Regions from separate parts of the Clostridium acetobutylicum ATCC 824 genome, predicted to be linked through region 2. Evidence: a T-box and tRNA genes for the amino acid it is inferred to sense, from the RefSeq annotation. Region 2 holds a T-box; the other holds one or more tRNA genes.

Evidence for each region. The T-box of region 2 lies ahead of metG (methionine--tRNA ligase). A T-box ahead of a tRNA ligase gene usually reads a tRNA of that ligase, here a tRNA-Met.
Region 1: it encodes a tRNA-Met, which carries the amino acid that the T-box ahead of metG (methionine--tRNA ligase) is inferred to sense. The anticodon was not compared.

The regions. Positions count from the first base shown of each region.
Region 1 covers NC_003030.1:3,338,512-3,355,580, forward strand. The annotation lists gene murD (UDP-N-acetylmuramoyl-L-alanine--D-glutamate ligase) at 1-1,144, opposite strand, end outside; gene CA_RS16435 (glycine--tRNA ligase) at 1,516-2,904, opposite strand; tRNA gene CA_RS16440 (tRNA-Asn) at 3,143-3,217, opposite strand; gene lysS (lysine--tRNA ligase) at 3,408-4,955, opposite strand; gene greA (transcription elongation factor GreA) at 4,971-5,447, opposite strand; gene dusB (tRNA dihydrouridine synthase DusB) at 5,596-6,561, opposite strand; gene CA_RS16460 (type III pantothenate kinase) at 6,561-7,349, opposite strand; gene CA_RS16465 (formate--tetrahydrofolate ligase) at 7,471-9,141, opposite strand; gene ftsH (ATP-dependent zinc metalloprotease FtsH) at 9,323-11,131, opposite strand; gene hpt (hypoxanthine phosphoribosyltransferase) at 11,219-11,755, opposite strand; gene tilS (tRNA lysidine(34) synthetase TilS) at 11,758-13,143, opposite strand; gene spoIIE (stage II sporulation protein E) at 13,220-15,607, opposite strand; tRNA gene CA_RS16490 (tRNA-Met) at 15,852-15,928, opposite strand; tRNA gene CA_RS16495 (tRNA-Met) at 15,935-16,010, opposite strand; tRNA gene CA_RS16500 (tRNA-Leu) at 16,021-16,110, opposite strand; gene CA_RS16505 (S1 domain-containing RNA-binding protein) at 16,366-16,773, opposite strand; gene CA_RS16510 (FtsB family cell division protein) at 16,818-17,069, opposite strand, start outside.
Region 2 covers NC_003030.1:3,122,160-3,139,228, reverse strand. The annotation lists gene CA_RS15425 (SHOCT-like domain-containing protein) at 1-122, shown strand, start outside; gene CA_RS15420 (hypothetical protein) at 135-386, shown strand; gene CA_RS15415 (tetratricopeptide repeat protein) at 422-1,510, opposite strand; gene CA_RS15410 (uracil-DNA glycosylase) at 1,763-2,383, shown strand; gene CA_RS15405 (SNF2 helicase associated domain-containing protein) at 2,398-5,556, shown strand; gene CA_RS15400 (PTS sugar transporter subunit IIA) at 5,647-6,120, shown strand; gene CA_RS15395 (toxic anion resistance protein) at 6,185-7,312, opposite strand; gene CA_RS15390 (YceG family protein) at 7,341-8,327, opposite strand; gene CA_RS15385 (SDR family NAD(P)-dependent oxidoreductase) at 8,524-9,312, shown strand; T-box leader at 9,378-9,624, shown strand; gene metG (methionine--tRNA ligase) at 9,685-11,619, shown strand; gene CA_RS15375 (cold-shock protein) at 11,673-11,870, opposite strand; gene CA_RS15370 (TatD family hydrolase) at 12,339-13,100, shown strand; gene CA_RS15365 (G5 and 3D domain-containing protein) at 13,415-14,482, shown strand; gene rnmV (ribonuclease M5) at 14,660-15,217, shown strand; gene rsmA (16S rRNA (adenine(1518)-N(6)/adenine(1519)-N(6))-dimethyltransferase RsmA) at 15,204-16,034, shown strand; gene CA_RS15350 (hypothetical protein) at 16,100-17,069, shown strand, end outside.

The DNA of each region.
Region 1 (17,069 bases), 220 kb from region 2:
GTACCTTTATTTTGTCATACCCTTTTTCTGCAAGTGGCTCAAAAGGAATGTGTTTATCATATCCTCCTGCTATAAGTATAACTGGTCTTTCATAAGCATTAAGTCCTGAAATAGTTCTTGTAGGACTTGATGCTATTGAATCATTATAATACTTTACTCCATCTAATTCTCTTACAAATTCACGCCTATGCTCTACTCCAGCAAAATTCATTGCTACTTTTATCATACTTTCTTTTGACACATCCTTGCTCACTGCACAAAACGCTGCCATAAAGTTTTTTACATTATCCATTCCCTTTATTTTTATATCATCCTTGTTGCATATTTTATTTTCAAATAAATATATATTTCCATCTTGTTTATTATAATATGCTCCATTTTTGACCTTTTCGTTTCTGCTAAATTTCAACAAATCTCCTAAAGCTTCGCTCTCCATATTATTTGTTATTTCGTTGTCTCTGTTTATTATCAGAACATTACCTTTGCTTTGATGGGTAAATATATTTTTCTTTGCATTTATATATTCCTCCATGTTCTTGTGTATATCAAGATGATTAGGACTAAGATTTGTAACAACTGCTACTTCAGGTGAAACATCTATTGTCATAAGTTGAAAACTAGATAATTCTAATACTACTTTATCCTTTGTAGAAACCTCTTTTATTTTTGAAAACAAAGGTGTTCCTATATTACCTCCAACCCACGTTTTATAACCTTCTTCTTTAAGCATATTATATATAAGTGTAGTAGTTGTAGTCTTTCCATCGCTACCTGTTACACCAAAAATTTTAGCTGGGCAATATTTTATAAACTCTTCCATTTCTGATGTTATATATGCACCCTCTTGTTTTGCTTTCACTAATGCTTCGCTGTCTATTCTCATGGACGGTGTTTTAAATACTACATCAAAGCCTTTTAATGCAGATAAATAATTCTCTCCAAGCTCAAACTTTACGTTCTCACTTGAAAATTCATTAATTACTTCATCACCTAATTCTTCTTTTGTTTTTCTATCAAACGCAGTTATCTCAGCTCCTAATTTACTTAGAAAATGTATAAGTGGTCTATTACTTATTCCCATTCCAACAACTGCAGTTTTTTTATTTTTTATAAATTTCACAAATTCATTAAAATCTCTTTTCATATCGCTAAATCCTCCCATTTCAGATTCAATTATATCACTTTACAAAACTATAACAAATAGAAATTTTACATCTAAAATATTAACAGTAATTGCTTTATAGTGACACTTTACATAAAAAATATATATTTTTTATGTAAAGTATTGAAAAATATTAATATATTGTGCTATAATATAGAAGTGCCGTAAGGAAAACATTAATATAATTCCCCAAGTTTTAATTGAACATATAACATATCCCCATGATTAAACCCTATTTTGCCGGATTTTAGTATCCGGCTTTTTCTTTTTGTACAAGCTTTTAAAATAAAGGACTTTCTATATTACAAACCTCAACAGTTTTTATAAGAAAATCCTTTACTTTATTAAATAATCTATTTTATTTTTTCTTCTAAGTATTTTTCTAACTCTTCAATTTTAACTCTTACCTGACTCATGCTGTCTCTATCTCTTATAGTAACCGCTTCATCTTCTAAAGTGTCAAAATCAACAGTTATACAATAAGGTGTTCCTATTTCATCCTGTCTTCTATATCTCTTACCAATACTTCCTGTTTCATCATATTCAATGTTAAATTTAGAACTAATCTTACTATATACATCTAAAGCTTTTTCAGATAACTTCTTACTTAAAGGAAGAACTGCAGCTTTAATAGGTGCAATTTGTGGATGAAAATGTAATACTATTCTTTGATCTCCACCTTCAAGTTCTTCTTCATCGTAGGCATCAATTAAAAATGCAAGTGCAACTCTATCTGCTCCTAAAGAAGGCTCTATTACATATGGAACATATTTCTCATTAGTTGATGGATCTAAATAATTCATATCCTCTCCTGAATGGTCCATATGTTTCTTAAGGTCATAATCTGTTCTATCAGCTACGCCCCAAAGCTCGCCCCAACCAAATGGGAATTTATACTCTATATCTGAAGTTGCTTTACTATAGAATACTAATTCTTCTGCTGAATGATCCCTAAATCTTAAATTTTCTTTATTAATGCCTAAATCCAACAAGAAACTCCAGCAATAATCTTTCCAATATTTAAACCACTCTAAATCTGTTCCAGGTTTACAGAAAAACTCTAATTCCATTTGCTCAAATTCTCTAGTTCTGAATGTAAAGTTTCCAGGTGTTATTTCATTTCTAAAAGCTTTACCTATCTGTCCTATTCCAAAAGGAACTTTTTTTCTTGATGATCTCTGAACATTTTTAAAGTTAACAAATATACCTTGTGCTGTTTCTGGTCTTAAGTATATTTCTGATGAAGCATCTTCTGTTACTCCTTGGAAAGTTTTAAACATAAGATTAAACTTTCTGATACTAGTAAAGTTCTCTTTACCACATTTAGGACATTTAATATGTTTATCCTTTATGAAGTTTTCTAGTTTTTCATTTGACCATCCATCAGCACTCGCCACTTCGGCTCCCTGCTCTGTTAAATAGTCCTCAACAATTTTATCTGCTCTAAACCTTGATTTACATTCTTTACAGTCCATTAGAGGATCTGAAAAGCCTCCAAGATGACCAGACGCTACCCAAACTTCGCTGTTCATTAATATAGCACAATCAAGTCCTACATTATATGTATTATCCTGCACAAACTTTTTCCACCATAATTTTTTTACATTGTTTTTCAGTTCCACACCTAGAGGACCATAATCCCATGAATTTGCAAGACCACCGTATATTTCAGATCCAGCAAAAACAAATCCTCTATTTTTCGCCAAAGAAACTATTTTGTCCATAGTCTTTTCATCTTTCATTTGCTTTTACCTCCTAATATAATTTTATAAAAATAAAAAAGACTATCACCTCAAAGGGACGAAATTACTTCCGCGGTTCCACCCTTATTGGCAATAGCCCTGCTTTTCTTTTAAAAATACTCGAAAGACTCCACTACTGAATTTTCTTGACCGTTTACACCCTCCACAGCCTCTCTTTGAAGAAAATACAATTTCTATCTTTGTCATTGTATAGATATTAAATTATCAAAAAATAAAATGGCTCCGCGAAAAGGATTCGAACCTTCAACCTATCGGTTAACAGCCGAGTGCTCCACCGTTGAGCTATCGCGGAATGTTCCATGTCTTGACTACGAATATTATTATATCATATCCACACATAATGTCAACACTTTTTTTAAACTTTTTTTCCTTAAATCATATTTAATAGCTTTTTTTCAATTAGTTACATAGGTATAGCATTCCAAAGCACCCATAAATAAAAGACGGCAGACACTATTTAAGCTTTCTGCCGTCTTTTATTACTAATCTCTATTTGGTGTTGGTTTCATTGTTGGGAATAATATTACGTCTCTTATAGATGGTGAATCTGTAAGGAACATTACTAATCTATCCATTCCCATTCCCATTCCCCCTGTAGGAGGCATACCTATTTCAAGTGCATTTATGAAGTCATCATCCATCTGATATGCTTCATCGTCACCCAATTCTCTTTCTTTAAGCTGCTGCATAAATCTATCCTTTTGTACTATAGGATCATTAAGCTCAGAATATGCATTACATATTTCTCTACCATATATAAATCCTTCAAATCTTTCGGTGTACTCTGGATTTCCTCTCTTTTTCTTTGTAAGAGGTGAAATTTCTACAGGATAATCACATACAAAAGTAGGCTGTATTAGCTTCTTTTCACCATATTCTTCAAATAAAGCGTTTAGAATGTCTCCCTTTGTACAATCTTTTAATTCCTTCTTTAACTCTAATTTCTTTTCTTTTGCAATTTCCCTTGCTTCCTCATCAGTCTTTACTGTAGAAAAATCTATTCCAGAATGTTCTTTAACTATATCCACCATAGTTACTCTTCTCCATGGAGGTGTTAAATCTATTTCCGTTCCTTCATAAGTTATTTTTGTAGTTCCATTTACTTTTTGACATGCATATGCAACCATATTCTCCGTAATTTCCATCATATCATTATAATCAGCATATGCTTCATATAATTCAATCATTGTAAACTCTGGATTATGTCTTACGTCTATTCCTTCATTTCTAAAGTCTTTACCTATTTCGTAAACTTTTTCAAATCCACCCACTATTAATCTTTTTAAATAAAGCTCTGTAGCTATTCTTAAATGCATATCTAAATCAAGAGCATTATGGTGTGTTGAAAACGGCCTAGCAGATGCACCACTAGCAATAGTTGACAATACAGGTGTTTCTACTTCTAAATAATCCTTATTATCCAAGAACTCTCTTACAGCCTTTATAATTGCTGTTCTTTTCATGAATGTTTCTCTTACATCTTGATTTATAATTAGATCTACATATCTTTGTCTATACTTTAAATCTGGATCTTTAAGTCCATGAAACTTTTCAGGAAGAGGTTTTAATGATTTTGCAATAAGCTCAAGCTTAGTTACATGTAAAGTAATTTCCCCTGTCTTAGTTTTAAAAACTTTTCCCGTTATTACAACGAAATCTCCTATATCGAAGGTTTTAAATTCTTTTAATTTCTCTTCTCCAACATCGTCAATTTTAAGATAAAGTTGTATTTTGCCGTATCTATCATATATGTCGGAAAATCCTGCTTTACCGTGAACTCTTTTCGACATAAGTCTTCCAGCTACAGTTACAATTTTATCCTCTAGCTCATCATAATTATCAACGATTTGTTTTGATGTGTGTGTTCTTTCAACTTTATATACATCAAAAGGATCCTTTCCTCTTTCTTGTGCATCGGAAAGTTTTTGCCTTCTCTCTTTTAAAAGATCGTTCATCTTAGCTTCTTCTTTTGCTTGAAGCTTAATTGCCTTCATTTCTTCCTTTGTCAATTGCTTTTCATCATTTGACATTACTGTATCCCACCTCTACTTAATAGCTAATATTTTATATTTATCAACACCATCAGGCACATTAACCTCTATCTCGTCTCCTACCTTTTTACCGATAAGAGCACTGCCAACAGGTGATTCATTCGATATTTTGTTTTCTATAGGATCAGCTTCTGCAGAACCTACAATCGAAAACTCGATTTCCTCGTCAAATTGATAATCTTTAACCATTACCTTTGACCCAACACTTACAACATCATTTTTGAGCTCACTCTCATCAATAACGTTAGCATTCTTCAGCATATTTTCTATTTGGGCTATTCTTCCCTCTACAAATGCCTGATCATTTTTAGCTTCATCATATTCTGAATTCTCACTTAAATCACCAAAAGAAAGAGCTACCTTAATCTTCTCAGTTATTTCTTTTCTTTTTGTAGTTTTTAAATATTCTAATTCTTCCTCTAATTTTTTTACGCCTTTATAAGTAATAACATATTTTTTTTCCTGACTCATTGTTTTTCTCCCCTCTACAAAAAATTGAATCATACCCCAGATTATTGTAACAGTATATATTGAGGTAATTATAAAACAGCATTATTGCATTGTCAATATATATTGTTTTATATATGTTTATTCCTGTGCATAATTTTAATTACAATTTTTAAAGAAAATCTTTTCTATACTGCTCAAGAATACCAATAACCTCATCACTGCTTTCCTCTGAATTTATTAAACATTTTATATCTGTACAATTTTTTAGTGATTTTATGTACCATGCTATATTTTTTCGCATTTCACGTACTGCTTTTTTTTCACCATAATATTTTACTGCTTCTTTATAGTGAAATATACACATATCTAATTTTTCAACTGGAGTAGGTTTTATGATTTGCGTTGAATTAATCGCAGCTTTTATCTCTCTAAATATCCATGGATTTCCCATTGCAGCTCTAGCAACCATCACACCATCACAATTAGTATATTCTAACATTCTAACAGCATCTTCTCCTGATACTATATCTCCATTTCCTATTACAGGTATACTAACTGATTTTTTGACCGCCTTTATTATATCCCAATCCGCTTTTCCTTCATACATCTGAGCTCTTGTTCTTCCATGGACTGTTATCATGTCTGCTCCTGCATCCTCTATTACCTTAGCAAATTCTACAGCATTTATATTATCTTCATCGAAACCTTTTCTAAACTTTACGGTTACAGGTTTATTGGAAGCTTTTTTAACTGCTTTTACAATCTCATATGCTAGCTTAGGGCTTTTCATAAGTGCAGATCCTTCACCATTTTTAACTATTTTATGAGCAGGGCATCCCATGTTTATATCTATAATGCAAATTTTATCATCTTCATTGAATTTTTCACATGCCTTTGCCATTATATCTGGTTCACTCCCAAACATTTGAACTGCAGCATACTCTTCTTCATCTGATATCTTCATGAGTTCTTCTGTATTTTCACTTCCATAGTAAAGAGCTTTTGCACTTACCATTTCCGTATATGTAAGATCTGCTCCCATACCTTTACATATCTTTCTAAATACTATATCTGTTACTCCTGCCATCGGTGCTAAAAACACATTTCCTTCAAAACTAAGATTACCTACCTTCATTAGATCACCTTAACTCTATTTTTTTCATATATTATTCTGAGCCCTTCCAAAGTTAAAAAAGGATTTATTACATCAACATTTTTAGCCTCTTCACTTATAAGTTTTGCAAGACCACCTGTCGCAACTACAAGAGGTTCTTTTTCTCCTTCCTCCTGCAGTTCTTCCTTCATTCTTTCAACTATGTATCTTACCTGACCTATGTATCCATAAACAATTCCAGATTGTATACTTGAAATAGTATTTTTACAAATAGCATACGCTGGTTTTATGAGCTCTACTCTTGGAAGCTTAGCTGCCTTTTCAAAAAGAGCCTCTGATGAAACTTTAATTCCAGGGCATATTGCTCCACCAAGATAATCTCCATTTTCTCTTACTGCACAAAATGTAGTTGCTGTTCCAAAATCTATTATTATAAGAGATCTTTTATAAATTTCATGTGCTGCTACAGCATTTACAATTCTGTCGGCTCCAACTTCTTTAGGATTATCGTATTTAATATTAATTCCTGTTTTTATTCCAGGTCCAACAACTAATGGATTTATCTTAAAGTACTTTCTTATCATATGTTCTAAAGAATACATGATATTAGGTACAACAGAGGATATTATTACTCCCTCAACTAATGTTGGATCGAGCTTATCTTGTTGAAATAAGTTCATTACTTGAATTCCATATTCGTCAGCAGATCTTAATACATCTGTTGATAGTCTCCATTCAGCTGTAAGTTTCGTATCATTGTATATTCCTAACACTATATTAGTATTGCCAACATCTAAAACTAAAATCACTTTTAATACACTCCTTAAAAATAAGAGCAGCATAAAAGCTGCTCTCTTATTTCAAAGCACTTATATTGAAAAATTCAATAAAGTTATTTTATCAATTTCAAAATGTATGGTCAAGTAAATTTTAAAATAAACCTACTATAGAGCCATCTTCAAATATATCCATTTTATTTGCAGCTGGAGTCTTTGGAAGTCCTGGCATAGTCATGATATTTCCGGTTTGAACTACCACAAAACCTGCTCCATTAGATACTCTTACTTCCTTAACATTTATAGTAAAGTTAGTTGGTCTTCCTAAAAGAGCTGGATTATCAGATAAAGAATACTGTGTTTTCGCAACACATATAGGGAGTTTATCCAAATTAAATTTCTCAATTTCTTTTATCTGTTTGTTTGCTTGAGGAGTATACTGAACTCCATCTGCTCCATATATTTCTTTAGCTATTATATCCATTTTTTCTTTTATACTTAGCTTTTCATCATATAGATACTTAAAATTGCTCTTTTCATTTTCTAAAGTGTCTAAAACCTTATTTGCAAGATCTGTTCCACCTTCTCCGCCTTTTTCCCAAACTTCTGTAAGCGATACCTTTACTCCCTGTTTACTACAGTATTCTTCGATGCATTTTATTTCTTCTTCACTGTCTGTTATAAATTTATTTATTGCAACAACAACAGGCACACCGTATTTCTTTATATTCTCTATTTGTTTACCTAAATTTGATAGTCCTTTTTCAAGAACCTTTGCATTTGGTTTACTTAAATCCTCCTTTAGTGCACCACCGTGATGTTTAAGTGCTCTAATTGTTGCAACTAATACAACGCAATCAGGGTTTAAGTTTCCGTACCTACATTTTATATCTAAGAATTTTTCAGCTCCTAAATCTGCACCGAAACCTGCCTCTGTAATAACATAATCTCCAAGCTTCAACGCCATCTTTGTAGCTAAGATACTGTTGCATCCATGGGCTATATTTGCAAAAGGTCCACCATGAATTATAGCTGGAGTATTCTCAAGCGTTTGAACCAAATTAGGCTTCATTGCGTCTTTCATAAGCATAGCCATAGCACCTTCAACTTTGAGATCCCTACAATATACTGGATTCCCATCCAAATCATAGGCTATTAGTATCTTTCCCATTCTCTCTTTTAAATCCATAAGATCATTTGCCAAACAAAGTATAGCCATTATTTCAGAAGCAACTGTTATCATAAAACCGTCTTCTCTTGGAAAACCATTTACTTTTCCTCCAAGACCAACTACTATACTTCTAAGAGCTCTATCATTCATATCCATAACTCTTTTAAATACTATTCTTCTTTGGTCTATTTTCAAACTATTTCCTTGGTGAATATGGTTATCTATAGCTGCGCAGAGTAAATTGTTTGCTGAAGTTATAGCATGCATATCTCCAGTAAAATGAAGATTTATATCTTCCATTGGTACTACTTGAGCGTAACCGCCTCCAGCAGCTCCTCCTTTAATACCAAAAACAGGTCCAAGAGAAGGTTCTCTAAGTGCAATCACTGTATTCTTGTTCATTTTGCATAGGGCTTCCCCAAGTCCCACTGTAACTGTAGATTTTCCCTCACCAGCTGGTGTAGGATTTATAGCAGTAACCAACACCAATTTACCATCTTGTTTGTTCTTGTTTTGTTTCAATACATCTAGCGATATTTTACACTTATATTTACCATATAAATCAATATCGTCTTCATTTAAACCAATCTTCTCTGCTATTTTTACTATAGGTTCCATTTTAGCTTCTTGAGCTATTTCAATATCAGTTTTCATGAGTTAAATGCACCCCTTTTTATATGTAATAAACTTAAAATATAAACTACTTATATTAACCTTTACTATTATACCATAATATAGTGAAAAAAATAGCGATAAGTTAAGAGAATGGTAATAAGTTTATTATTTCAATAATATTATTATCCATTCTCAAATTACTTATCGCTATTTTAGTATATTAAGCATTTTCAAATATTTCTTTAAACTCATCAGCTTCTAACTTTTCTTTTTCAAGTAAAGCCTTAGCTACTGCATCAAGTTTTGACATATTATCTTTCAATAGATTCTCAGCTTTAGTATATGCTTCATCTATTAATTCCTTAACTTCATTGTCTATCTTAGCTGCAATCTCTTCACTAAAGTTTCTACTAGTTCCAAGATCCCTTCCAAGGAATACTTCGTCTTGATCCTTTCCAAAGGTTATAGTTCCAAGTTTGTCGCTCATTCCGTATTCCATAACCATTTTTCTAGCTATACTAGTAGCTCTATCTATATCATTTTTAGCACCAGTACTAATATCTCCTATTACTAACTTCTCAGCTATTCTTCCACCAAGAAGCCCAACCATTTCATCTTTAAGTTTATTCTTAGACATGTATGAACTATCCTTTTCAGGAAGATGCATTGTATATCCACCTGCCATACCTCTAGGAACTATGCTTATTTGATGAACTGGGTCAGAGTAAGGTAAAAGTTCCATCAATACAGCGTGACCTGCCTCATGATAAGCTGTGATCTTTCTATCCTCTTCACTTATTACCCTGCTCTTCTTTTCTGGTCCTGCAATAACTCTTGTAGTTGCTTCTTCAAGTTCTTCCATTCCAATTATAGGCTTTTTATTTCTTACAGCCAAAAGTGCTGCTTCATTCATTAAATTCTCAAGATCTGCACCTGTAAATCCAGGTGTTCTCTTAGCTAAAACATCTAAACGTATTGAATCATCTAAATTCTTATTTTTAGAATGAACTTTAAGAATTTCTTCTCTTCCTTTAACATCTGGAGCACCAACAAGAATCTGTCTATCAAATCTACCTGGTCTCAAGAGTGCATGATCTAATATGTCAGGTCTATTGGTAGCTGCAAGTATTATTATACCTTCATTTACTCCAAAACCATCCATTTCAACAAGAAGCTGATTAAGAGTTTGTTCTCTTTCATCATGTCCTCCACCTAGTCCTGCTCCTCTTTGTCTTCCAACTGCATCTATTTCATCTATAAAAATTATGCATGGAGAATTCTTTTTTGCCTGCTCAAATAGGTCTCTTACTCTAGAAGCTCCTACACCAACAAACATTTCAACAAAGTCTGAACCTGATATACTGAAAAATGGCACACCTGCTTCACCTGAAACTGCTTTTGCTAAAAGTGTCTTACCAGTTCCAGGAGGACCAACAAGAAGAACTCCCTTAGGTATCCTAGCTCCCATTTCAATATACCTCTTAGGCTGTTTTAGAAAATCAACTATTTCTTCCAATTCTCCTTTTTCCTCATCAGCCCCCGCAACATCTTTAAAGGTGACTTTTTGCTTTAAATCATCAGGTGATGACATTTTTGCTCTACTTTTTCCAAAGCCCATTACGCCTTTACCTGTACCACCTTGTGTTTGCTGCATGAAAAGCACTAATATTACAACCATAGCCAAAATCATTATTATAGTTGGCATCCAACTTATCCAAACAGGTATATTGGCTGGTGCGGCATATGATTCACCTATTTCACCATTAGTAGGATGATCCGCAAGAAATTGATTGAGTCTTTCTAAAGGCACGATAGTTTCAAAAGATGAACCATCTTTATATTTACCATCAACTGTCATCTTATCGTCTTTCATTTCAAAACTTTTTATATTATTTCCCATATACTGCTTTTGAAATTGATCAAAGCTTACAGTATTAGTAGCCTTACCACCTTGCACTAGCATCAAAATAGTAAAAATGACCACTAAAAACACTACAATCCAGACCGTAGCACTAGAAATTTTTTTCAATCTAGGCCCCCCTCTCTATGTATATAATTGTGTTATTTAAAGATTGTATCATAACAAAAAACTGTTTACAATATAATATTCCATTAATTATTCATATATTTCATCTTTTAGTATCCCAATATATGGGAGATTTCTGTATTTTTCTGCATAGTCAAGTCCATATCCAACTAGGAAATAATCTGGCACTATGAATCCTGTGTATTTTACATTTATTTCAACTCTTCTTCTTTCTGGTTTATTAAGTAATGTAATTATTTCTATGCTGTTTGGTTTCTTCCCTGATATATGTCCCATAAGATATTTTAGTGTTACTCCTGAGTCTATTATGTCTTCAACTATCAAGATATCTTTTCCCTCAACATCTGAATCTAAATCTTTAAGTACCTTTACAATTCCAGATGTTGATGTGCCATTACCATAACTTGAAACTGACATGAAATCTATAGCACAAGGAATGTCAATGTATTTTACAAGGTTACCCATAAAAACAACAGAACCTTTCAAAATACCAATAAGTATAAGATCCTTTCCTTTGTAATCCTCACTTATCTTTTTGCCAAGTTCCTTAACTTTTTCGTTTATTTTCTCTTCGTCAAGCAATACTTCTTTAATGTCTTCTCTCATTATTATTCCTCTCTTTCAATTTTTATTTCTAATATTTTTTTAGTGTTGTTATCTATTTTAAATTTTTCACTTATTTTAAACCCTGTTATCCAAGCTATTTCACCACCAAAACATATGAGAGGAATCTTATTTCTTTCTTCTCTAGGTATTTTTAAATTTATAAATATATCCTTTAGTTTTTTATTATTTTTCATACCAAAAGGCATAAACTTATCTCCTTCAGATCTGTACCTTAAAGTTATATATTTTCCCGCTTTATCTGCATCAAAATATTTTACATTTTTGTTTCCCTCTAGTCTTATATCTTTTGAATTATGTATTAACCTTATTCCTATAATTAAATTTTCCTCGTGTACAGAATTAAGTTTATCCATATGAAGATTATACTCTTTTTTACCTATGCAGCTTTCATCTTCTTTTATCCTAAGGCAAATATCACCATAGTTATTATATGCCCTCATATTATTGGGTAGATTTATTTGCTTTCCTGTAGTATTTTTCTGGCATCCTATAATACTGTCAATGTGTTTCTTCTCAAGATTATACTTACTATTGACTAAATAAAATACAGCTCTTCTTATAATTCTTGATAGTATTGCCGTATCATTCGAAAATGCCTCTTTACTTATTATAACCTGTTTTTCACATTCATTACAATACAACTTATACTTTGATTTTGCAAGTTTTTCTAAATAATCATTGTCAATGGTAACAAGCTCTCCTAATCTGTTTAAAGCACCCACTATATCCTCATTAAAATTCTTCACTATATATGGTATTAAATCTAAGCGGATTTTATTTCTATTATAATCCCTCTCGAGATTAGTAGCATCTATCCTAGGCATAAGCTTTTCATCTTCACAATACTTTTCTATGGAAGATCTTCTAATTTCAATAAGTGGTCGTATATAGTATCCATCTCTAACAGGCCTTATTCCCTTAATTCCTTCTGTTCCTGTTCCTCTTATTATTCTCATCATTATAGTTTCAGCTTGGTCGTTTGCATTGTGTGCAATAGCTATTTTATTTGCCTTAAACCTTTCTTTAACCTCCTCAAAAAATGCATACCGAATCTCTCGTCCTGCCATTTCCGAGGATATCTTTTTTTCATGTGCTATTTTATTTACGTCTACTCTTTTCACATAAAATTGTATATCTAGTTTCTCACAAAATTTTTTCACATACTCTTCATCTTTATCTGCAGCTTCACCCCTAATACAGTGATTAACGTGTGCAGCGCAAATGGATGTATTAAATTTATCCTTAAGCTTAAATAGTATATGAAGGAGACAAATTGAATCTGGGCCTCCTGAAACTGCTACAACAATTCTATCGTTTTGTTTAATCATAGAATTTTTTTCTATGGTATTGATAACATCATTTATCAACAAAAACACTCCCATAATATATTTATGCTTTATAATTATATCATATTTTTACAAATACTTTACCTCAAATTAAAAATTAATATAAGCTGTATACTTTAGAAATTATTATGGTTATATCATCCTTTGCTTTTCCACCAGAAAGTTCTATAGCTTTTTTTAGCATAGCTTCTCCTAACTCTTTAGGCTTATTTGCACTACTATTTTTAAGAAAATCTATTATCCAATTTACTTTTCCAGCATTCTCGTCATCATAATTAACTACGCCATCACTTATCATTACTATCATGTCTCCATTTTCAACCTTCTTGTGATTAACCTCCATATCAACTGTATCAAGTACTCCTATAGGAAGTGTCTTAGCATTTATAACTTCAATTTTATCTTTTTTCTTTATAAAACTTGTTACTCCTCCAACCTTTATAAATTCAGCATCACCAGAGTATAAATCCACGCTACACAAATCTACCGTTGAAAATTTCTCATCTTCTTCAAATTTAAGCGTCATTATAGAGTTAACTGTATTTATAGCCATAGTTCTATTAAGACTTGATTCATTAAATTTTTCTATTAAATCAATAACTGCTCTACTTTCTTTTTCCGCTTGAACTCCATGTCCCATACCATCACTTATTATTATATTATAGTTTCCATCTTTTCCTTTTCCAAAGCTATAACTATCGCCATTTACCTCTTCACCATCTTTGCAAGCTCTTACTATTTGTGAGGATATATAATACTTAGGCGTCTCCTCAAAAGTAACACTGCATAAATTAGTTTCTGGACATATACTGCATCCATCATCTCCTACACACATAAGCGTTCCTACAGCCTCATTAATAACTGGAAGTACATGTTTAACACAAATCTGTCTTCCCCCACACGCTTCCATTGTAAGCTTTACAAGATTTCTGTTTCTTTTATCATTTACACACATTATATCCTTATATGGTATCCCCATCTTATTTAGCAATCTTATTATTTTCTCCTCTACATCAACATTAAACTTTAATTCATTGCTAAATTCATCTATTATATTCTCAACAGATGTACCTATATTCTTAACCTGAGCGGACATAAATTCTCTTCCACTGCATACCTGCATTCTCCACATCTCGTTCATTATATAGTCATTTATTATCATGTCCGTATGCTTTATAAGCTCTTTTCTCCTGACACATTTTCTCTCAATCTCATCAGGAATTTTATTTATACCCTCCTGAAAATTTTGTATAAGCTCTTCGAAGGCTGCATAAGTATAATATATCTCTCTTTTCCAGCATATTGAGTTCATATTACACTTTCCGCATACTCTATCGGCCAAATTTTCAACTAGTCTGCAACTCTTATTCTTCATTGTAAGTTTGTCATTGTCAGCAAGATTATTTAGGGTAGTAGACATTGTAAACAAAACTTCTGAAAAATTCTCAAGCTTTTTAACAAAAATATCCTTCATCTTTTCAATATATCTATTAGTAATATCTGATTGCTTTCTATCCCAATTAAACTCACACTCCATTTTCTTGTAAAGCTTATTAGGTATCCCCGCAAATATAATACATGTTATAGCTGCTTCCATTAGGCTAAAATCAACATGATTCTTACAATAAATAATTATTATCAAAAATATAATAAGATATACTCCTGCAGTAATCCACTTTCCAAAATCCTTAAAAACTCCTGCTATAAATCCTAAAAATCCAAATACTCCTATATAAATCATTACATCGCTGCTATTCATACCAATGATTGCTCCAATAGCAATACCACCAGCTGCTCCTGCTGAACTTCCCTCTATATATGAAATAGCAATTACAAAAACCATAGCTAAAACGTTTCTTATCGATACATTATAAATATCAAAATTTCTTGTTCCTGAAATAACTAAAGCCACCAAAACTGACATGCTTATTATCTCTTCATTTGTAAAAAGATGTTTTGTTCTTATGTTATCAAGGCATATAATTCCATACCTAATAATATAATATACTGAACAAACACATGCTATCTCAATTAAAGTAAATATAAGTGCTGATTGTACTGTTAATTTTTCAACAAGTATTTTAAACATAATAAATTCTATCAATAAAAATATTGCCGAAGTTACTAACTTCTTTATATCTTCTTTTTCTTTCATAACCACCATAAGCAGCGTAATAATAATTACACCAATCTCATACATAACGCTATCTTTCACTTCACCGCTAATCGATATATAACCAACCAAACTTCCCACAGCTGCTAAAAACGAAGCTTTATCATTCTTCTTATATATTAAAACGCATGCTAAAAAAGCTATTCCGAATGGTACCATAGAATTTATCATTACAACTCTACTTATAGCAAATGAACTCACTGCATAAATTAATACTTTTAATATAAATAGTTTTTTTATATTTTCTACTTTTGTATCTTTTTCTGATTTAGGTGCTCTTTCATATGTAATAACTTCACTATTATATAGCATATCAACATCCCCAATCTATAAACCACATATTATTCTATTTCAAATAGCAATATGTAAGTAATTTCCATATCCAGTTTATCTCCTATTATATCAAATGCTTTTGGAAATGTTTGTCAATTGTTGGATGTTTATTTTATTTTTTTTAAGACATTTATCCCTACAATAATTTATAAAATTTAGTTAAAATAAAATTCTACATAACATAAAAAAGAAGCTTTCACATACTTGTGAAAGCTTCTTGACTTGGTAGCGGAAATAGGACTTGAACCTACGACACTTCGGGTATGAACCGAATGCTCTAGCCAGCTGAGCTATTCCGCCATATTATGGTTGCGGGGACAGGACTTGAACCTGTGACCTTCGGGTTATGAGCCCGACGAGCTGCCAGCTGCTCCACCCCGCGATATTTATATTGGTGCCGAAGACCGGAATCGAACCGGTACGATGTGATTAGCATCGCAGGATTTTAAGTCCTGTGCGTCTGCCAGTTCCGCCACTTCGGCATGTCACTCATCAGCGACAATAACTATTATATCCCATAGCTATATAGATGTCAACAATAAATTTAAATTTATTAAATAAAATTTTATATATTAGTATTTTAAAACACTTATTTCTTTCATCAACCAGCTTTTATCAAGGCTTATACACTATCGTAATATAATATAAAATATTTAATCTTCTATCTCTTTTTCTGTACTTTTTCACAAGAAAAAATAAAACACGGATTTTATCCCGTGCTTAAATTCATATTTTAATTAATGACTTGTGTTTTTCTTATATCCTCTTGTTCTTGAATCTTGATGCCTTTTTAAATCCTGGAATTTCTCTTCACTATCCTTCAAAAATCTTGATAGCTTATCTTCAAAATTAACGGCATTTTGAGTATTTTTCTTTTCCCAGTCAATTTCAATAGGTTTAACTGATTTTTTGTGATCAATAGCTTGCTTTATTGATAAACTTATCTTTCCATTATCATCTACTGAGAGAACCTTTACTTTAACTTTATCTTTTTCTTTTAAATGATCATGTATATCCTTAACGAACGAATCAGCTACCTCAGATATATGAACTAAACCTGTTTTACCATCAACCTCCACAAATGCACCAAAATTAGTAATGTTAACAATAGTACCTGTTAAGATACTTCCTGCCTTTAAGGTCATATAAAAAGACTCCTCCTTGATATTTATTGTGTATTATTATATTTTTACTTCTTACTATCTATTACAGGGATTTCGCCTTGTTTTATAAGACCTAATTTTTCTCTTGCAAGCTTTTCAGTATAACTATCAGTCTTAGATAATTTGATTTCATCCTGTAATTTTTGATTTTCCTTTTTCAAACCGTCAATATTCTTTTGACTTTCTGAAATGTTTTTATTTATCCTGTTTATGGTTATTTGTTGATTTACAAAAATATAGCCCATATTAATCAATACAATAAAAAAAACTATATATTT
Region 2 (17,069 bases):
CCCCAGGAATGGAAAATATAGATTTAGAGGTTATTTCTGAAGCCATAGATAATGGTCTTATAGGAAAAATAATTGATGTTAAAAGTGCTAAAGGAGATAACGTAGAGGTTGTAATAGAGTAGGAAGTGGTTTCTTTGAGAATATATATTAAAAATAAAAATATGAGATTTGTAATACCTATACCCAATTTTTTTATAAGATTTTCCTTAAAATTTATTCAAAAGCCATTCATTCTTAGAAATATTCCTCTTAAGGATAGAAAGTATATCGAGATGATTGATTTTGATGCTTTGTATAGATGTGTTGATATACTAAAAGAATACAAGGGATTAAAAGTTGTAGATGTTGAAGATAAAGAAGGGACTAAAGTCATAATAAAAATATAAAATTTAGGAGAGTGACATGTTCACTCTCCTAAATGCTACAATGCATTTGCCTTCTTTTGAAATTCTTCAGCTTCTTTTGTCTTTCCCATTCTTTTTAAAATAAAGCTCTTGTTTGTGTAAAAATCTTTTGATTCAGGGTTTATCTCAATTGCTTTATTAATACTTTTTAGAGCATCTTCAAGATTGCCTTTATCTGCAAGAACACAAGCTTTATCATTATACGCTGCACTATTATAAGAATTGTATTTTATTGCATTATCAAATTCTTTTACAGCATCTTCTAGCTTATTAAGTGAGCGAAGTGCAAGACCTTTTGCATCATAAGCATTTGAGTATTTTGAATTTAATGAAATAGCTTTGTTAAATAGATCAATGGCTTCTGTATAATTATTACTATCGGTTAATACAAGACCTTTATTGTAATAAAGTACAGCATTTTTAGGAGATAATGAAATAGCTTTATCTAAGCAAGCTTTTGCATCATCATACAGACCCGCTGACTGAAAAAGTAATCCTTCTTTATTGTAAAAATCAGTTTTATTGGTGCTCAACTTAAGAGCCTCATCTAAGCAGCTCTTTGCATCTGTATAGTTCTTGTTGTTAACTAATGCCGAGGCTTTGTTTAAGTAGGCATCATAATATTTTGGATTGATTTTTATTGCTTCAGTTAAAGGATCAACTGCGAGATCACTTCTACCTATTTTTATTAAATCATAACCTCTTTCGTTTAAGGTTTTAGAATCTTTAAATTTTAATTCTATAGCCTTATCTAAATATTTTAATGCATCAATATAATTGCCTTGTCTTGAGAGCGCAATTCCTTTGTAAGCGTAGGCTTTTCCAAGATTTTTATTCTGTTTTATTGCACTTTCAGCACAGGAAACTGCTTCAGGATATCTTTTTAGCATAATAAAAGCGTAGGCTTTTCCTGTAATAGCATCGGTATTGGATTTATCAGAATTAATTGCAGAAGAGTAATAGTTAAGTGCTTTAGTATACTGTTTATTTGCCATTGAACTGTTAGCCTTTTCTAAAAATCCCTCACTTCTTGAGGAACAGCCAGACAAAATAAGAGTTGTAATCAAAAATATTATTGACGCATATATTGTATAATTTTTTCTCATAAAAATACCCCCCAGTGTAAACCTTTATACGTTAATTATATCATTTATATTATCGGTAAAGATATATGTTTTGATAGTATTTCTCGAGAAATGTTTGTATGTGTAATATTATTTAAAAAGTTGCTAAATATTAATAAATAAAAGTCTATACTATATGGCAACAATGTTAGTGAGTGGATTATGTAAATGTAACTTAATTAAGTTTAACTATAGAACGTCTATATGATATACTAAAATTGAGGTGATGATACAATGCTTCAATGGAGAGAATTGTATAATGAGTGTATAGAATGTCAAAAGTGCAGACTTGGAGAAAATAGAACAAATATGGTTTTTGGCGAAGGGAACCCTGAAGCAAAATTGATGTTTGTTGGGGAAGCACCGGGAGCAGACGAGGATAGACTCGGAAGGCCATTTGTCGGAAGAGCAGGACAGCTTTTGACTAAAGGATTAACAGCCCTCAATTTATCAAGAGATAGGGATTATTATATAGCAAATGTGTGTAAATGTAGGCCAGAAAAAAATAGAACACCTTATGAGGATGAAGCTGAAGCGTGCATGCCATACTTGAGAAACCAATTCGCACTTATAAAGCCTAAGATATTAGTATGCCTAGGTTCCACAGCAATGAAGTTTATTATGGAACCAGCGCTTAATAAAATCCTACAACAGAACAATACTATAGAAGAGGAAAATCTAATATGGAAGAATGGACAAATGAGAATTACTAGAGATAGAGGAAAATGGCTTAAGGTAAAGGGAATTTATATGATGGCAACCTTTCATCCAGCTGCATTATTTAGAGATGAAAATAAAAAAACAGCGTTTTGGGAGGATTTGAAATTAATTAAGGCTAAATACGTTGATCTATGATGAGGTGGTAGTTTATGTTCAACATAACCAAAGATAATATTAGAAAGCTTATGAAGCCCAAAACATATAAAGAAGCTTTGGATTTATATAATGGTAATAAGGTTTTTAATATAGTTGTAAATGAGAACCACAATGATTTTTATGATGCGAATTTTGTGAAGATTAATGCAGAAGTTATGGATGGAAGCGGAAATGATTATACTTGCATGATATTATTTAACAACAAAACAGGAATAAATATTATTAAGTGTAATTGCAGTAATGTAAAAAATAATGATATTTGCTCTCATGTAGGTGCTGTGCTTATAAAATATATAGATGGTAAAAACAATGTAAAAAGCGATTATAGTAAAAGGCTTTTGTATGGTTTAAAGCAAAGTATTATAAAGAGAGAAATAAAGGGCAAACCAATTAATATAGAGGTTAAACTTCACTATTTTACAGAAACCACAAAAAAAAGCTACATTAATATTAGAGTTGGGGAAGATAGATTATATGTAGTTAAAGATGTCTCTACGTTTTTAAAATCAATTCTTGAAAATAAACAAATAAAAATAGGAGAAAAATTTACATATTATCCTTATAAGTATTCTATAAAAAAACGTGATGAAGAGCTTTTTGAGTTATTGTTTGCCATATATCACGATAATGAAGATGTGGTAAAAGATAAGGAAAAGAGCATTTTAGGTAAAAATATATATCTAACAGAATCAGGTTTAAGTAGATTGATGATAATTTTAGAAGATAGAGATTTTAGTATTTTAATTAATGATGAAGGAATAACCGATTGTTATATAGTGGTCGATGAATTTCCAAAGATAAATCTTACTATAGAAGAAAAAGAGGAAAGTGTAAAACTAACATTATCTGGAGGAGAGCCGATATCTTTAGTTCGCGGTAATAAGTATGTATTTTATCAAGGAAAGGTATACAAGCTAGACCAATATAAGATAAATATTTATAGTCTTTTGATTAAAGTATTTTCAAATAGTAAAGTAGTAAAATATTATAAGGAAGATAGACAAGATGTATTGTCATATGTATATCCTGTTTTGAAGGAACTAGGCATAGCAGCTTGCAAAAATGTAATTAACTATGATTATTTAAAACCTAAAGTTTATATGGATAAAATTGATGAGAACATGCTTATAAACATCAAATTTGAGAATAATGATAAAAAGCTTAAGGATGTAAATGGAGAAGTATATATAATAAAGATATTGCAGGATTTTGGATTTTATAAGGATGGTGAAATAATATATATAAATGATTCTTTAGATAAAATGGTTGAGTTCATGTCTGTAGGATTGGATAAAATCCAAAGTAAGGGATATGAAATCTATTACTCAGAAAATATTAAAAAATTCAAGGTGTATTCTCCTCATATGTACAAAGGGAGTTTAAAGGTTAATGAAGGTAATATGATTGAAGTATCATTTGAAATTGATGGTATTGATAACAGTGAACTATATAATATATTTGAGGCATTGAGACTTAAAAAGAAATATTACAAACTAAAAGAAGGAGAAATTGTAGATTTAAGCAATAAGGTTATAAAAAAGATAGCTGATATGTTTAAATATATGGATTTGGACTATTCGAAGATTAACCAAAAACCAGCCATTCTTTCAAAAGAAAATGCTGCATATATTAATAGATATATTGATGAGGAAAATCTAATGTTTTTTGATAAAGACACTAGATTTGAAAGAATGGTTAAATTATCAAAAGGCTTGGAAAATATGAAAGTTGGCATTCCTAATGAATTTAATAGTATAATGAGAGATTATCAAAAAAGGGGATTTAGGTGGTTTAAGTCATTAGACCATTTTGGTGTAGGGGGAATATTAGCAGATGAGATGGGGCTTGGGAAAACCCTTCAGACAATTGCATTTATTTCATCAGGTACAGGGCATAAAGAAACTAGTATTATAATAGTACCTACATCCATAGTTTATAATTGGAAAGAGGAAATAGAAAAATTCTCTAAGAATCTCAAGACATTAATAATATCAGGGACTAAAAGAGAAAGAGCTGAAGCTATAGGAGAGTATTATAATTACGATGTCCTAATAACGTCTTATTCACTTATAAGAATGGATATAGAGGAGTACTCCAAAATAAAATTTAAATATTGTATTTTGGATGAGGCTCAGTATATAAAAAATAAAAATTCGTTGATTACAAAAGCAGTAAAAAAAATAAGGGCTAAAAATTGCTTTGCACTTACAGGAACACCAATAGAAAATTGTCTTTCAGAGTTATGGTCTATATTTGATTTTATAATGCCCGGATATCTTTTAAGCTACTCAAAGTTTGTAAATAAATATGAAAATCCAATAATAAAGGAAAAGGATAAGAGGGCTCTTTACGAGTTAAATAGACATATTGAACCTTTTATCTTGAGAAGGCTTAAAGAAAGTGTAGTAAAAGAACTTCCCTCTAAGGTTGAGCATAAGATACTTATTGAAATGTCTCAAAAACAAAAAGAAGTATATTATGCATATCTTAAAAATGCTAGAGAAAAGATATATAGAAGTATAGAAGAAAAGGGAATTAATAATAGCAAGTTTATAATATTTTCACTTTTGACAAGACTTAGGCAGATATGCAGCAATCCAAGAACTGTAGTGGAAAACTATAATGGAAAAAATGCGAAAATGGATGTTCTTATGGATACCATAAAAACATCCATAGCTAATAGGCATAGAATTTTGGTTTTTTCTCAATTCACTAGTGTTCTTAAAAGTATAAAAGATAAGTTAATTGAAAAAGATATAGATGTTATGTATCTTGATGGAAATACTAAGATGAAGGATAGATTTCAGCTTGCGGATGAATTTAATAAGGGTAAGGGAGAAGTGTTCTTAATATCGCTTAAGGCAGGTGGAACAGGTCTTAATTTAACAGGAGCGGATATTGTTGTGCACTTTGACCCATGGTGGAATCCAGCAGTAGAAAATCAAGCTTCAGATAGAGCTCACAGAATAGGGCAAAAGAAAAATGTTGAGATTATAAAGCTTATAACTCGTGGTACCATTGAAGAAAAAATATATAAATTACAACAAGAAAAGAAAAAAATGGTCGATAATGTATTAGGTGACAAAATGTTCTCAGAAGAGAATGTACTATTAAACTTAGATGAACAAAAAATAAAAAACATATTTGGTTAAGGGGTATAAAAAATATAGGGAGAAGAACATAAACTTAACTTACAACTATATAAAATTAATATACTATGGTATTAAAAAGGAGGAATATAATTGATTTGTGAGGATTGTGATGAAAAAAAGATATTGGTTAAGTCTCCAGCAGAAGGAGAAATAATTGATATTTCAGATGTGAATGACTATGTGTTTTCAAAAAAGCTTGTGGGTGATGGAGTAGCTGTAAAAATTAAAACAAGTGAAATCGTGGCACCAGTTGATGGAACTGTTAAACTTATATTACCAACTAAGCATGGTATTGGAATAGAAACTAGTGAGGGTATAGATATACTTCTTCATGTAAATATGGATGAAGCAGATTTTCCAAATGAACTATTTCATTCAATAGTCAAAGAGGAGGATAAGGTATCAGTAGGTGATAAATTGCTGCTTGTAAATGAAAATTTACTCAAAGATAGAGAATTAGTTCTCTGCATTGTGGTTGCAAATATGAGTGTTGTTAAGGAGATAAAAAAGAATTATAAGAATGACATATCCAAAGAAGATACTTTATTTGAAATTACAATTTAGTGGATTTTTAACTAAAGATAAAACATGCATGCTAATACAATGTAATATTAACATGCATGCAGGATTATTTTATTCTTTTTATATATTCAATTTTTAGTTTTCCTAGCTTATCGATTCCATCAGTTCGCAATTTCTTGTTTTCCTCTTCAATTTTTTCAGTTTCATTTATTCCATCCATTATTATTTTCCAGGTTTCTTCAAGAGTGTCTATTTTTATTGAGGGGGAACCAGTTATTTTAGATATATCTATACTTTGCTCTTTTATAGTATTAGCGTTTTTTATGAGAAGCTCATTTGTGGCGTTATCCAAAGCTTCCATGGATTTTGCTACTAACTTTTGTCTTTTCAATGTTACAGCTTGGATAAGACCATTTTTAAATATAGGAATAGTAATTATAAACGCAGAATGAATTTTGCCAATTAATTTGTAGTTGCCTTTTTGTATTGTTCTGATTTGAGGAGCAGTTTGAAGTGCAACCATTTTGGCCATTTCAAGATCATAATGCCTTTGTTTTAACATTTCAAGAGAATATTGCACTTCTTGAAGTTTAAGGATATCCTCTTGCGAACCAGTTTGTGCTTTTTCTTTAAAGTAAGGTATATCTTCACATTCTATTTCTCTTATGGTTAATTCACAGGCAGCGGAGTATTTTTCTAGATTAATGTAATAATTAAAGTTTTCGTGAAACATTTCCTCCAGCATTTTATTAGTTTTAAGTATTTCTGATTTATAAGAACTTATGCTGGAATAAATCCTGTCTATTTCAGTTCCAAAGGTTTGATATTTACTTAAAATACCTTGGATTGTTTTTTTACTAGAGTTAAATATTTTTGAAAAAAATCCTCCTGGCTTTTCCTCTAATTCTTGCTTATCAAATTTATTCATTACTGCAGTTAATTCTTTAAGAAGAACACTTGAATTTTCTACACTCTCTAATTTCATAGTATTTAAAATCTTATCAGAAAACTGTGAAATTTTTTCGGCGGGGGTGCTTCCAAACTCCATTATTGAATTAATATCTGTAACATTAATATTTTTGGATATTTCAATTACTTCAGGTGAATTTTTTAATTCATCGTCTATTTTTTTTAGTTTCTCTTCAATTTCCTTATCTGTATTTTCAGGAAGTTTTGCAGCATCAACATAAGTATTTTGTGTTTTTTCATTTTCTGTATCAAAGTTAAATCTCATAAAGTTCATCTCCTCTTGAATTTAAGGTTTATGATTTATTAAAATGCTCTTTGATTTTTCTAACAATACGTATAAAAAAATTATTTTTTCTGTATTTAAGATTTTCATTTATAAACTGAAGTCTATGTAAATCGAAATAGGATTCATTTATAAAATTTTCAATATCGTTTGTGCCCGCTGGATTAAATATTATGATATCCACTCCCATAGAATTCATAAACATTATTTGGACAGCATCAGAGAAAGAAAAATTACCACTTTTACTATTGTTGTAAATTACTATTTTAGGAACACCTAGAGGGTAATCAAAATTTTGAAGTAAATTTAGAAGATTTTTATCAAGCTTAAGCATAATATTCAGTATAGACATCTTCATTAGAAGTTTTTCTTTGGCTGTTGTATCATTTTTATATGTTAAAAGGTTAGCAAATTTATCAAGCAGAGAAAAGTGAATATCTATGGAAAAACATTTTAGTTTCCAAAAATCAGGAAGTTCACAAAATTCAATGATTCGCTCTGCTATGTTTTCTTGAATGCCTGTTTTTAAACTACTGTATTTCCAATATTCTGATCCAAGTAGTTTTTCTTTGTCTATTTTCCCTTTATTATTTAGAAGTGATGAATAAATTTTAGATATATTTCTTTCTGAAGTAATGTGGAACATCGGAAAGTGTTTGAAAAAGAGTACATTTTTTTGCCCTATAAGAGAATTAATTTCATCACGATATTTTACAATATCACTATAAACACCACTTATTTTTGAAAAAATATTTGGCACATGAACCTTATTGCCATCTACTTTCCAACCAGGGCGTATTATAGCTTCCTCCTTGCTCCATATATTAATTTCATCGTATGTGGTTTTTAGTGTGTCTGCAGAAACCTCGTAATCTGCAAACTGCCAAGGTTCATAAAAAAAAGAGTCCTTATTATGAAACTTTTCTTTAAATTCCTTAGTAGCCTTAAAAGCATCAGTTTCTGTTCTTGATGATGTAAACTCGTTTTTTTCTGACACTTTATATTCTCCTCCTAAAATAAGATAAATAAAATTCACATTATTAATTATTATATCAAAAAAAACAACTTCTAGGACGAATATAACTATATATTTTATGGTTTATGAGTATTTAATTGGAAGTTTAGTAATGTACACTAATTATAATTTTTAGTGATATAATATTTTATTATACGTTATTGTAAGGAGAGTATTTATGACGGTACTTATAACAGGAGCTTCTACAGGAATAGGATATGAAATTACGAGGATATTTGCTAGAAATGGTTATGATGTCGTAATTACAGCTAGAGATGAAAAAAGACTCATAGAATTAGCTAAAAATATTAACACAAAGGTTACAGTGATAAAAAAGGATCTTTCAAGGCCAGATTCTGCTAATGAGCTTTTCAATGAGATTAAGGAAAATAATATTGAAGTTGATATATTGGTTAACAATGCAGGTATGGGAGATACTGGATTATTTCACAAATCAAGTGTTGATAAAATTAATGAAATGCTTGAACTTAATATAAAAAGTTTAACTATTTTAACTAGACTTGTTTCAGCTGAAATGGTGAAAAAAAGAAGTGGTATGATTTTGAATGTGGCATCTACAGGTTCATATATGCCGGGACCATTTATTGCAGTGTATTATGCTACAAAAGCTTATGTTTTATCTTTTACTGAAGCTATTGGAGAAGAATTAAAGAAATTCAATGTCAAAGTGTCTGCTTTATGTCCAGGCGCCACGGCTACTGAATTTTCTAAAAGGGCAGGAAAACTTGAGCTTAAAGGTGCTATGAGTGCTAAAAGTGTAGCTGAAATTGCTTACAAAGAATTTATGAACGGAAAAAAAGTAATAATTCCTGGATGTTTTAATAAAGTAGGGATACTTTTTTCTAAAATCCTTCCGAGAAATATGATGGGTAAAATAATAGGAAAAAGTCAGAAGAAATTACATGAAGAATTTATGATTAAAAATAACATCAGTGGTAAAGAATAATATAATGAATTTACTAAATAGTACATTTTACTTGACAACTATTAGGTTATGTACTAACATAATATTCAAAAGCATTGATGGGAAGAGTAGTAAGTTAAGGTTTTTAAAGAGAGCTGATGTTTGGTGAGATTCAGCATTGCCAAGATTTATGAATATGGCCCCTGAGCTTAATATTTGAAGAATAGTAGGATATTACGTAAGCAGGCGTTACACTGCAGGGTGATAAATAACTGTAAGTTAGAGTCACTTGTTGAGATTTTCATTGTGAGATGAAAGTGAATTAGAGTGGTAAAGCGAAATCACGCCTCTAAATAAAGGATTAACCCTTTGTTTAGAGGCTTTTATTTTTATATTAAAAAAGGAGAGAATTAAATGTCAGAGAAGAAAAAGTTTTATATTACAACACCTATTTATTATCCATCTGCAAAGCTTCATATAGGTAATACATATACAACAGTTGCGTCAGATGCGCTTGTAAGATTCAAAAGGCTTCAAGGCTATGATGCCTTTATGCTTACAGGAACAGATGAGCATGGACAAAAAATTCAGAGAATAGCAGAAGATAAGGGAATTACTCCAAAAGCTTATGTTGATGAAATAGTTGCAGGAATAAAGGATTTATGGAAGATGATGAACATAAGCTATGATAAGTTTATAAGAACTACAGACGAAGAGCATGTAAAAGCAGTTCAGAAAATAGTTAAAAAATTCTATGATAATGGAGACATATATAAATCAGCTTATGAAGGCTGGTACTGTACTCCTTGTGAGTCCTTCTGGACAGAAACTCAACTTGTGGATGGAAAGTGTCCTGATTGTGGAAGACCAGTAGAAAAGACAAAGGAAGAAGCTTATTTCTTCAAAATGTCAAAATATGCTGATAGACTTATAAAATATATAGAAGATCATCCTGATTTTATACAGCCTGAATCTAGAAAAAATGAGATGCTCAATAATTTCTTAAAACCAGGTCTTCAAGATTTATGTATATCAAGATCCTCTTTTGATTGGGGAATTCCAATAACTTTTGATGAAAAGCATGTAATTTATGTTTGGATAGATGCACTTTCAAACTACATAACAGCTTTAGGTTATGGAAGTGATAATGATGAACTTTATAATAAATTTTGGCCAGCTGATTTACACCTTGTAGGAAAAGATATAATAAGATTCCATACTATATATTGGCCAATTATGTTAATGGCTTTAGACTTGCCACTTCCAAAGCAAGTATTTGGTCACGGCTGGTTATTGGTTGATGGAGGAAAAATGTCAAAATCCAAAGGAAATGTTGTAGATCCAGTAGTACTAATAAATGAATTTGGAACGGATCCTGTTAGGTATTATCTTCTTCATGAAATACCATTTGGTTCAGATGGTTTGTTTAACAATGAGATATTTATAAAGAAAATAAATTCAGATCTTGCAAATGATCTTGGAAATTTGGTTTCAAGAACTGCTGCTATGATTGAAAAGTATTTTGATGGTTCAATTCAACCTCCAGTTGATAAGGAAGAAATTGATAATGAACTTATTGATATGGCTATAAGTCTTCCTGAAAAATTGGATGAAGACATAAAGAAACTGAAAATACCAGAAGCACTTGATCATATATGGGATCTCATAAAGAGAGCAAATAAGTATATAGATGAAACAACTCCATGGGTTCTTGCTAAGGATGAAAATAAGAAGGCAAGACTTGGTACTGTATTATATAATTTAGTAGAGAGTTTAAGATTTGTTGCGACAACATTAACTCCATTCTTACCTGAAACAGGAGAGAAAATAAAGACACAACTTAATATAGAACTTGATACATGGGAAAGTCTTTCTGCTTTTGATGGAACTCGTGCAGGTACTAAGGTTTCAAAGGGAGAAGTAATATTCCCTAGAATAGATGTTGATAAAAAAATAGAAGAACTTAATAAATTAAAAGAAGAGCAGCTTAAGGCTACTAGAAAAATGCAGCCTTTAAAACCTGAAATAAGCATAGATGATGTTGATAAGTTGGATTTAAGAGTAGTTAAGGTTTTAGAATGTGAGCCAGTTAAAAAATCTAAAAAACTTCTTAAGCTTAAGGTTGAACTAGGTGGAGAAGAAAGACAGGTTCTATCTGGAATTTCTCAATTCTATAAACCAGAAGATCTTATTGGAAAGAAAGTTGTTCTTGTAGCTAATTTGAAACCTGCAAAATTAATGGGTCAGCTTTCACAAGGAATGATACTTGCTGTTGCAACTGACGATGACAGTAAATTATATACTTTAGATATACCAGAAGATATACCAACTGGAAGTATTGTAAGATAAAAAAATAATCCTCATATGAGGATTATTTTTTTAATTTAATTTATGTGAAAGGCTTAATGTTTTACAACATTAACTGCTTGCTCGCCCTTTTGACCTTCAGTTAAATCAAATTCAACTTCCTGACCTTCTTCTAAAGTCTTAAAGCCATTATCTTTGATACCTGAATAGTGAACGAATACATCGTTACCTTCTTGGGTAGTTATGAAACCATATCCTTTCTGAGAATTAAACCATTTAACTGTTCCTAACATAAAAAAACCTCCGTAAATTGAATATAAGATGAAATACTTTACTTCACCCACTTAATAGTATATCACTAAATAATACTAATATTCAGCGTTTTTGTGCAAATTATTATTAAGTACTATAAAATAACGAAATGCACAGAAAAATAAAGAAAAATAGAATTATTATGAATGGATACAAAATCATAACCATAATTACCGGTAAATAATGATATTTGGTACGGATTGAATGCCCATGACCATAATAACTGGTTTATACCATTAAATGTTACTATAGAAAAAAATATAGCTGGTGATATAATATTAAAGTATTATGTTTTCTACATTTTATAGTATTTCAAAATACACGGAACTTATGTATGAAATGCTCATAAATTTAACTTACTATAATGAATAAATTTGGTTTTTAATTAAAAAGACTATATAGGAAATATATTAACTTACTATAAATAATTAATAAAGGAGAGTTTTAAAATGATATTTGATGCTCATGCACATTATGATGATGATGAATTTAATGAGGATAGAGATAAAGTTATAAATGAACTTAAAAGTAATGGAGTAATAGGAGTATTAAACTGTGGTTCATCTATGGAAGGAACACTAAAGTCTGTTGAACTAGCAGAAAAATATGATTTTTTTTATGCGGCAGTTGGTATACATCCTGAATATGCAGATAAATTTGATGAAAATACATTAAAAGAAATAGAAGCATTGACTAAGAGTAGCAAGGTTAAAGCAATAGGTGAGATAGGATTAGATTATTATTATGATGAAAATCCACCTAGAGAGGTTCAAAAGAAAGTATTTATAAAACAGATGGAACTAGCAGAAAAACTTAATTTACCTGTAATTATTCATGATAGGGATGCTCATGGTGATACTTTAGATATAATAAAGCAGTTTCCAAAGGTTAAAGGTGAAATTCATTGCTTTTCTGGAAGCGTGGAGTTTGCTAAAGAATGCCTAAAACTTGGATATTACCTTGGTTTTACTGGAGTAGTTACTTTTAAAAATGCAAAAAAAGTAGTTAAAGTGGTGAGAGAGATTCCACTAGATAAAATACTTGTAGAGACTGATTGTCCTTACATGGCACCGGTTCCTAATAGAGGAAAAAGGAATAGATCAGAGTATATTGAGTATATAGTAGAGAAAATAGCAGATATAAAGAGCATTTTACCAATAAATGTAAAAGAACAAACTGCTTCTAATGTCAGAAAGTTGCTTAATGTATAATTATGGTGTACAATTAAAACATAAATTACTTGTAACAGTGAGTTGAACATAAAGAATTTTATGAATAATTATAACTTTTATATGAGAATGAATAAGTTATACTTCTAAAGAGTATAACTTTTCATATATTAATAATATAATACTATCTCACAAACGAAAATCAGTAAATCAAACGCTATTATATATATAATTTTCTTATAAATGCTTAAATGGCATATACTGATTTTAGGTTACTTGGGCTTGAAAATTTGACATTATTACAAAATTGTTGTTATAATGTTAAAGACTTTTGCCTTTTGGGGGGAGGTATTATTATGTTAGAAGCGCTGAAAAGTAAGTTTGAGCTTAAGTTAGATTTAAACAAGAGCAACTTCAAATCAAAATTTAGAACTTACTTTTCAACTGGTCCTAAGGTATTAGCCGCATCTTTATTGGCAGTCATATTAATGGTTGCAGTGATTTTTACTATAATTAGTTCAATGAAGAAGAATATTACAGTTAATATTGATGGAAAAACATCAAAAATTATTACCTATAAGAGTAATGAAGGAAGTATTTTAAGTAAGAATAACATACTGGTAGGACCAAAGGATAAGATTCAACCAGCATTAGACACTAACTTGAAAAATGGAGACAAAATATATATAAAAAAAGCAATAAGCGTTGAAGTTGCGGTAGATGGAAAAGTACGAAGAGTTAAATCTTCGGAGGAAACAGTAAGTAAAATGCTTAAAGCGGAAAAAATTCCACTTAGTAAAGTGGATAAGGTAAATATTTCAAGAAATGCAGCAATCAAAAAGAATATGAAAATTTCGATTACCAGGGTTAATTCCCAGATAACAAAGGAGAATCAGCAGGTTGATTTTCCTACTGAGGTTATCTCAGATGATAGTATGGGAAATGATGAAAAACAGGTTATCCAGCAAGGGCAAGCTGGTGAAAAAGAAGTTTTCACAAAGATAGTTTATGAAGATGGAAAAGCTGTATCAAAAGAGATAGTAGGAGAAGTTATAAAGAAAGAACCAACAAAACAAGTTTTTAAGGTTGGAACTTTGGGAGTATTAAAGCCAGACAGAGGTGGACGCGTGCTTTATAAAAAGTCCCTTCAGGTGCTTGCAACTGCATATACTGATGATTTCAGTTTTGGTATAACAGCATCAGGTACGAAAGTTAAAAGAGATTCTGATGGTTATAGTTCAATTGCAGTAGATCCCACGGTTATTCCGCTTGGCACAAAATTGTATGTTCCCGGTTATGGTTATGGCGTTGCAGAGGATACAGGTGGAGCTATAAAGGGTAACAGATTGGACTTGTTTTTTACAAGTGAAAGAGAATGTTACGACTGGGGAGCAAAAAATGTTACAGTTTATATACTTAAATAAGGAGCTTAGGCTCCTAATTTTTTTGCTATTAAGTTAATGTATAAATTAATTGTTGCCATTAAAACACTATAGTATAATTAATTATAGGAAAGTTCAATCTTACATATTTTAAAAAAGAAAGGAGAAAGAGAAAACTTTAAAATAGTATATATTTGGTAGTGGTTTTCTTGTACATATATGATTAAGGAAGTAATTGTTGTTGAAGGAAGAGATGATATAACTGCTGTAAAAAGGGCTGTAGATGCAGAAATGATTGCGGTAGGTGGTTTTGGTATAAATTCTAAAATTATAAGTAAAATAAAAGAAGCGCAGAAGCGAAGGGGAGTTATTGTTTTAACCGATCCAGATTTTGCTGGAGAGAAAATTAGAAGTATAATAAGTAAAAGGGTTAAAGGTATAAAACATGCGCGCATATCTCAAAGTGAAGGTACAAAGAACGGAGATATAGGAGTTGAAAATGCTTCTCCGGAATCTATAATACGAGCACTTAATAATGCTAAATGTGAAACTCAGAAAAAGACATATGAGTTTACCATTGAAGATATGTTATTCTTTAAATTAGTCGGAAATTCGGAAGCTAAAAAAAGAAGGGATTTAGTTGGAAATGAGCTTGGAATAGGTTATTCAAATGGTGCACAATTTCTATCTAGATTAAATAACTTTGGCATATCAAAAGAGGAACTTATAAATGCCGTTAATACAGTTAATAGGAGATATTATGATGAAGGAATTTAATACAAGACAAATAGTTGAAAAATATAATTTTAGATTTTCTAAAAGATTAGGTCAAAACTTTTTAACTGATAATACTGTATTGGATGATATAGTTGAAAATGCAGAAATACAAAAAGATGATTTTATTATAGAAATAGGACCAGGTGTAGGAACACTTACACGAAGACTTTTAGAAAAAGCCAAAAAGGTTTGTGCTATAGAGCTTGATGAAAGTTTAATACCTATAATAACTAACGAGATGAAAGAATATGATAATTTTACACTGATACATAATGATGCGTTAAAGGTTGATTTTAATAACATAATAGGTGAGGAGCAATCTGTAAAATTAGTTGCTAATCTTCCTTATTATGTAACTACACCTATAATATCAAAGCTTCTCAATGAAGGATATAATTTTAAATCTCTTACAATAATGATTCAAAAAGAAGTTGGAGATAGAATTGCAGCAAAGCCTAGTACAAAAGATTATGGTGCACTAACATTACTTGTCCAATATTATTGTGATGTTAAGGTTGTAAGAGTTGTTAAACCTTCATGTTTTATACCACAGCCTAAGGTAGATTCTCTTGTTATAAGATTAGATAAACTTGAAAAGCCTAGAGTTCAGGTTAAGGATGAGAAATTATTTTTTAATGTAATAAGAAGCGCTTTTAATATGAGAAGAAAAACATTGTGGAATGCAATGAAAGGTCTCAAGCTATCCAGTGAAGATTTAGAGAAGGCATTTGAGGCAGCTGGCATTGATTCTAAAAGGCGTGGAGAAACACTTTCTATAGAAGAGTTCGGAAAATTGTCAGACGAAATATACAGATAATTATTCATTTTTTTAAAAATCCTCTCATATATTATATTAAATAAATTTAATGGGAGGACACTAAGTTGAGCCAGAAAAGGAATTATAGTAGAAGTTTCATAATTCTTCAAGAGAATGAAAAGGGATATGGATTATCTTCTGATAAGCTTCCTACAGGTTATGCTAAAATAGAAATAAAAAATGGCAAATGTAAAATATCCTTTTATGTTCAGAATCTGAAAAAGGTATCTAAACCGTATAATATGCTTTTGGTTTGTAATAAGAAGGATACAAAAAAAATAATTAATCTAGGCAAAATTAACATAGATGAATATGGAAGGTCAGAAATAAGCAGAGAGTTCGAGGAAAGTGATGTAGCAGGAAGCGGTATAGCTGTAGATAGAGTTGTAGGTGCATCTATTTCTCAGTTTATAGAGGACAACATTATTGTTGTAATGAGCGGATTCAATGCTTCTGATGTGTCAGATTCATGGAAATCATATCCTGTAGTTGAAATGAAGGAGGAAGCTCCTCAGGTTAAAAGAGAAGAAGTTAAACCAGTAAAAAAACAGGATAAGAAAGTCGAGACTAAGGAAGAATCAACAACAGATAAGAAAGAGAATTTAAATAGAAATATATTTGATAAGTATGAAGAGAAGATTGAAAAAGAAAAGAAGAATATAGAGGAAAAGAATAATCATGAGATAGAAGAAAAAAAAGAAGTAAATACAAAGAAAGAAGATCCGAAGTTAGAAAAAGAAGAAACTAATGTGGATAAGAAAGAGCCTAGGGTAGAAGAAAAAAAAGAGACTGAGGTAGTGAAAGAAAAAATTGAAGTAAAGAAAAAAGAAGAAACTAAAGAGGAATCTAGAAAAGAAGAAGTAAAAGCAGAAGTAAAAGCAGAAGTAAAAGCAGAAGAAGATCCAGTAGAAGAAAAGCCGGAGTTAGAAGAGGTAAAGGTTGAAGAAGTAGATGTAGAAGAGGTAAAGGTTGAGGCTGAAGATAAAGAAGAAAGATTAGATAATAATAATCAAAATGAAATAGGATATTACTCAT